DNA from 2 places in the Pantoea folii genome. Region 2 is predicted to be linked to the other one. Evidence: predicted binding sites of a transcription regulator. Region 2 holds the regulator's gene; the other holds the start of a gene.

Region 1 (3,419 bases), on a different contig from region 2:
ACGACGCGGTGTGACGGCGTTAATGGCACTGCGCCCCGATACTGCTACGCGTTTGAAAGGCACGCAGCGCGAGCAGGTGGCGCTGGCTGACTTGCATCCTGGCGATACGATTGAAGTCGCGGCTGGCGGCCGTTTGCCGGCCGATGGCGAGCTGCTAAACCAGAGCGCCAGTTTTGATGAAAGTGCGCTGACGGGCGAGTCCGTGCCGGTTGCCCGTCAGCCGGGCGAAACGGTGATGGCGGGCGCCACCAGCGTGGATCGCCTGGTCACGCTGAAAGTCATCTCCGAACCTGGCCAGAGCGCGATTGATCGCATCCTACAGCTCATCGAAGAAGCTGAAAGCCACCGTGCACCGGTTGAGCGCTTTATCGATCGCTTCAGCCGCATTTATACGCCTGCCATTATGCTGCTGGCGCTGTTAGTGATGGTGCTGCCGCCACTGTTAGCGGGGGCAGCGTGGTTGCCGTGGATTTATAAAGGCCTGACGCTGCTGTTAATTGGTTGCCCTTGTGCGCTGGTGATTTCTACCCCCGCTGCAATCACCTCTGGCTTAGCGGCGGCCGCGCGACAGGGCGCTCTGATCAAAGGTGGCGCCGCGCTGGAACGTCTCAGCCGCATCCAGACCATCGCATTCGATAAAACCGGCACCCTCACACTGGGTAAACCGCAGGTGACCGAGGTCGAATCTTTCAGTGCGATGGAAGCAAATGCACTGTTGAGCATTGCGGCGGCAGTGGAGCAAGGTTCCAGCCATCCATTGGCGATCGCCATCGTGCGCGAGGCCGAAAAGCGCCAGCTCAGGCTACCGCGCGCCCGGCAGCAGCAAACGCTGGCTGGCAGCGGCATCCGGGCGCAGATTGATGGCGTGACCTATCAGCTGCTGGCACCACGCGATGCCACCACGCTCACGACCGATCAGCAGCAGGCGATCGCGCAACGGGAAGCTCAAGGTAAAACCGTGGTGGTGCTGTTAAAGGATGAGACCGTCATCGGCACCCTGGCGTTGCAGGATCAGCTACGCGAGGAAGCCGTCACGGCGCTGGCACAGTTGCAAGCGCTGGGCATTAATAGCCTGATGTTGACCGGTGATAACCCGCGTGCGGCGGCGTCGATGGCGACGCAACTCAACATCGATTATCGCGCCGGCTTGTTGCCTGCCGATAAAGTGGAGATGGTGCGCAAACTGGAGGAGCAGCAGCCGCTGGCCATGGTAGGCGATGGTATTAACGACGCTCCGGCGATGAAAGCGGCCACGATTGGCATTGCCATGGGCAGCGGCACCGATGTCGCGCTGGAAGCCGCCGACGCCGCGCTGACACAAAACCGTCTGGCAATTCTGCCACGCACTATCGCACTGGCCCGTCGCACGCGCGCCATCATCCGTCAAAACATCGCGATAGCGCTGGGGCTGAAAGGCATTTTCCTGATCACCACACTGCTCGGTTTCACCGGTTTGTGGCTGGCGGTGCTGGCAGATTCAGGTGCGACAGCGCTGGTCACAGCCAACGCTTTGCGATTGCTGCGACAGCGTTAAGCCGTGCCCTTCTGAATCAGATACTGGTACGGCAGCGTTTCCGTCTGCTGTGCCAGCAACTGATGTTCCATAAAGCGGCAAAAACCGGGAATATCACGCGTGGTGGCCGGATCATCGGCAATGATCAATAAGGTTTCGCCCGCCTGCATGGTGCGCACGGTTTTGCGCACCATCATTACCGGCTCAGGGCAGCGCAGGCCAAGGGCATCAAGCTTGTGGTCCGGCGCAGAAAAAGGATCGCTCATGATTCTCTGTCTTCATTCAGGATGGGCGCTCATTCTAGCGCGCAAAATACACAGCGCAAGGCGATAACGATTGCGTTAAAATTAACCATTGCATTAATTGCGCAACGCGCTAAGATCGCCGCCGTTTTTTCAACAGATACTACGCTATCCCCTAAATAATTCGCGTTTTAGCAAGGCGGCAAGGGCGTGTATCCCCAGGAGCTTACTCAAGTAAGTGACTGGGGTACGCGAACGCAGCCAACGCAGCTACAACGCGAAGTATGACGGGGATAGTTGGGTTCCCTCACCCCATTACTAAAAAGGTCAGACATGATTGATTTCTCTGCACGTCAGCGCATGCATGCGCTGTTTTGGCTTTCCCTATTCCATCTGCTGGTGATCACTTCCAGTAACTATCTGGTCCAGCTGCCGGTTTCCATCTTCGGCTTCCACACCACCTGGGGTGCCTTTAGCTTTCCATTTATCTTCCTCGCTACCGATCTCACCGTGCGCATCTTTGGCGCGCCGTTAGCCCGTCGTATTATTTTGGCGGTGATGATCCCGGCGCTGTTTATCTCTTACGTGGTGTCCTGTGTGTTTTACCAGGGCGAATGGCAAGGATGGGCATCGCTGGAACAGGTGAATCTGTTTGTCGCACGTATCGCCAGTGCCAGCTTTATGGCCTATGCGCTCGGTCAGATTCTGGATGTCCACGTTTTTAACCGTTTGCGTCGTTTACCGCAGTGGTGGATCGCCCCTGCTGCAGCCATGTTCCTCGGCAATATCAGCGATACGCTGGCCTTCTTTTTCATCGCCTTCTACAAGAGCCCGGACCCGTTCATGGCCGCGCATTGGGTGGAGATCGCACTGGTGGATTACAGCTTCAAAGTGCTGATCTGCATGATTTTCTTCCTGCCCGCTTACGGTGTGTTGCTGAACAGCCTGCTAAAACGTCTGGCAGAGCGCTCGACACAGCGTCAGATCAATTTCGGCTAATTGCACATAGACGAAACGCCGCAGCGCGCTAAGATTTCCTGACAAACCGGCGGTTGCTTTTGACCGCCGATTCCGTTTTTATACCGGGTAGAAAGCACCTGACTGGAATCATCAAAGGGAAAAGAATGCGTAACTTAGTGAAATATGCGGGTATTGGTTTGTTGGTGTTAGGTCTTGCGGCCTGTGATCAGAAGAAAGAAGATGCGGCGGCAGGCAGCAACGGTGCCAGCGCCAGCCAGTCAGCCCAGACGGTGAACCTGATGGACGGCAAGCTGAGCTTCAGTCTGCCGGCGGGCATGTCTGATAAAAGCGGTAAACTCGGTTCTGAATCTACCAATATGCATGTGTACGCCGATGAAACCGGCCAGCGAGCGATTATTGTGATTGCGGGCGATCCGACCAACGAAGCGCTGGATGCCTTGTCACAGCGTCTGGAACAGCAGCAGCGCGGTCGCGATCCGCAGTTGCAGGTCGTTTCTAACAAAGCGGTGACGCTTAAAGATCAGCCCGCTCAGCAGTTGGATACCGTGATTTCGGCCAACAACCAAACCTCATGGTCTTCCGTGATTCTGGCAAAAGTGGATGGCAAACTGCTGACCCTGCAGATCACTCTTCCAGCCGACAATCAGCAGCAGGCACAGAGCGATGCTGATGCGATCGTGAAA
Region 2 (3,419 bases):
GGGGAGTGTAAAAGAGTGCGTCATTCTTTGTGAAACGCTAATATTTGCGCAGTGCTGTTAAAATTTTTGAAGGCAAAAGTATGTGGTCTGAGTATGCGCTGGAAGTAGTGGACGCCGTCGCGCGCAATGGCAGTTTCAGCGCAGCGGCGCAGGAATTACATCGCGTGCCCTCTGCCGTTAGCTATACGGTGCGCCAGCTGGAAACCTGGCTGGCCGTGCCGTTGTTTGAGCGTCAGCACCGTGAGGTGGTGTTAACCCCTGCAGGCGAGCATTTTGTGCGGGAAGGGCGATCTGTTATCAAAAAAATGCTGGCAACCCGCAGGCAATGCCAGCAACTGGCGAATGGCTGGCGCGGACAGCTCAGTATTGCCGTGGATTGCATTGTAAAACCCCAGCGTACCCGACAACTGGTAAAGGATTTTTACCGTCATTTCCCGGATATGGAATTGATCATCAGTTACGAGGTATTTAACGGTGTATGGGATGCCTTAGCAGACGGGCGGGTCGATGTGGCGATTGGTGCCACCCAGGCAATCCCGGTGGGTGGACGTTTTGCCTTTCAGGATATGGGTGCTCTCAACTGGTGTTGTGTGGTCAGTCCTGATCATCCTCTGGCCGCGAGTGCCGATCTCAACGAAGAAGCGCTGCGTGCCTGGCCATCGCTGGTACTGGAAGATACCTCTCGCGCATTACCACGACGCATGACCTGGACATTGGATAATCAGCGGCGTTTAGTGGTGCCAGAGTGGGAAACAGGGATGGATTGTTTGCAGGCGGGATTGTGCGTGGGCATGGTGCCGGGCCACCTCGCGCGACCTTTACTCGACAGTGGCGCGCTGGTGGAGCTATCACTGCCGCAGCCGTTTCCGGAAAGTCCCTGCTGCGTCAGTTGGTCAGAACAGCGTGCGTCACCCGCGCTGGAGTGGTTACTCGCCTATCTTGGCGATGCTGAAACGCTGAACCACGAGTGGCTCAGCGAAAATCAGCTTTAACGGCGGTAATCACGGAATGGACCGTCCGCCACGGAGCGACGCTCAATCAGTGTAGGCTGGACCTCAATGGTTTGCGGCTCTTCGCGTTTGCTGGTGATGCGATCCAGCAGCATTTCCAGCGCTTTTTTGCCCAACTCCGCTTTCGGCTGGTGAACTGTAGTGAGCGCAGGGGTGAAGTAGCGCGCGTTGCGCACGTTATCATAGCCAATCACGGAGATGTCCTGCGGCACGCGCAGTCCCATCTCATCGGCGGCACAGATCGCGCCCATCGCCATGATATCGCCCCCGCAGAACACGGCGGTCGGACGCTGTTTCTGATTAAGGATCTGCTGCATCGCCTGATAACCCGATTCTGGCTCGAAGTCGCCCTGAACAACCCATTCAGGCCGCACGGTCACACCGCCTTCGCTCATCGCCTGCAGGAAGCCCGCATGGCGCCCGCCGCCGGTGTTGCGCTCCATTTGACCCGGAATCGCACCGATATCTCGGTGACCGCGCTCGATAAGGTAGCGTCCAGCCAGGTAACCCCCCTGGAAGGCGTTATCCTGTACGGTATCGGTGAAGTCGCCGCGAGAGGCGCCCCAGTCCATCACGACCATCGGAATGTTGCGGTTGTCTTCCAGCATCTGCAGCAAATCGTCAGGATACTCGGAGCACATGACTAACAGACCATCCACACGCTTTTGCGCCATCATCGACAGGTAAGCGCGCTGCTTTTGCAAATCGTTATGTGCGTTGCCCAGAATCAAGGTATAGCCGCGTTCGAAACAGTGGTTCTCAACCGCTTCGATAATTTCGGCAAAGTAGGGCGCTTCGCTGGAAGTGGCTAACAGTCCCAGCGTTTTGGTGTGATTCACCTTCAGACTACGCGCAACGGCGCTCGGCGAATAGTGCAGCTCTTTAATCGCTTCCCATACGGCGTTACGCGTTTCCTCTGCAACAAAACGCGTTTTGTTGATGACATGCGAAACGGTGGTGGTAGATACACCCGCGCGTTTCGCTACATCTTTAATTGTTGCCATGAAAAAGGTACTCCCCGGCTTATCGCAACTTACTGATAAGTATATTGTTAAACGTTTGCGTCTGCGAAGGGTTTTATGCCCTAAAAGGGGGGCAAATCTGCCGTATCAGGCAGGGAAAATCACTTCAGCAGGCTGTAAATACAGCATGCGCAAAATCAGTTGCGCAACGAAAGGCGGCGATTCTAGCAAGCCAGCGCGGATAAGACGAGATTTTTGCCCACCGCTGTGCGAAAATTGTTTTAACCCTAATAAATGTGTGACTAAGGAGAAGTGATGAGTACAGATTTAAAGCTGGCGCTAATGACCACGGTTGGCGCACTGTTGATGATTATTGCGTTTAGCTTCACCGCCATTCTTCATTAATTCAAAGCGCATCAATAAAAAAAGCCGGCACTGATTAAGCGTCCGGCTTTTTTTGTGGCGAGAGCCACAGGATGTTGCGCAACAATTAGCGAATAGTTTTTGGAGTCATCATACGGCGCGCACCGACATAGTGTTTCTGCCAGTAGTCTTCGCCCAATGCGCTAATCTGAATGTCTTTACCGGTGCGGGGTGACTGAATAAATTTACCGTTGCCGAGGTAAACGCCCACATGATCGGCAGTCCCGCGATTATTGATGCGGAAGAATACCAAATCCCCTTTCTCCAGCATCTCACGCTTAATGGGCGCGGCATCGTGCAGGTGATACATCTCATTCGCCGTGCGTGGGAATTTGTATTTGACGAGATCTTTATAGGCATACCAGACTAAACCACTGCAATCGAAACCGGTATGGGGTGAGGTGCCACCCCACTGGTAAGGCTTGCCCAGTTGTCCCATCAACTTCGTCATCGCGGTTTCGCGTGCCTTTTGGTAGCGCAGGCGGTGGGATTTGCTCATCTTGATGCCAGTGAGTCCCTGAACTTCATCGTCCACATCTGGGGACTTTTTCGCGAGGCGTTGATGGCCATACTTTTTCAATGGCGACTTCAGCAGGGATTTTTTGCGGCTGGATTTGTTTAAGGCGGTTTCGGTTTTACTCTGCTTTTTCAGCTTGAGCTTCTGCACGGTGGTCAGGCGAGACTTTTTAGCCGTTGATTTAACCGGGCGTCGCTTGCGGCGCTCATCTTCACGCGCACTTTTTTTCTCAGCATTATGCAAACTGGCATTAATCGGGGCATGCTGAGAAGCAGAAGCCACGTTAAAAAACAGTTGCGCAAAAGCCAGTATGAAAAGCGTAATCAGTAAACGCATAGTCCGGTTACAGGTTAAGCAGTCTGGCAAAAAGCAGGCTGCGGCAGAGTAAGAGAAATCTGATCAACGATCAGCGCCGAAGCAATTCTAATCCACTTTTTTTCCAAAAGGTAAGGCCTTTTTCTATTAATCTGTTACCAGGTAGATAATGTCGCTAAATTGAGCGATTTC

What was found. The regulator PurR, encoded in region 2, represses purine synthesis genes. The targets are predictions, from matches to a motif close to CANGCAAACGTTTGCNTG.
Region 1: the regulator PurR is predicted to act here: its motif matches at 1,839-1,856, upstream of tusA (sulfurtransferase TusA).

Annotation. Positions count from the first base shown of each region.
Region 1 is NZ_JBWXON010000008.1:197,418-200,836, forward strand. Features, by position in the region: gene AC1MDE_RS11935 (zinc/cadmium/mercury/lead-transporting ATPase) at 1-1,534, shown strand, start outside; gene tusA (sulfurtransferase TusA) at 1,531-1,779, opposite strand; gene AC1MDE_RS11945 (7-cyano-7-deazaguanine/7-aminomethyl-7-deazaguanine transporter) at 2,089-2,754, shown strand; gene AC1MDE_RS11950 (DcrB family lipoprotein) at 2,880-3,419, shown strand, end outside.
Region 2 is NZ_JBWXON010000031.1:5,191-8,609, forward strand. Features, by position in the region: gene punR (DNA-binding transcriptional activator PunR) at 81-992, shown strand; gene purR (HTH-type transcriptional repressor PurR) at 989-2,014, opposite strand; gene cydH (cytochrome bd-I oxidase subunit CydH) at 2,288-2,377, shown strand; gene AC1MDE_RS24940 (C40 family peptidase) at 2,463-3,248, opposite strand.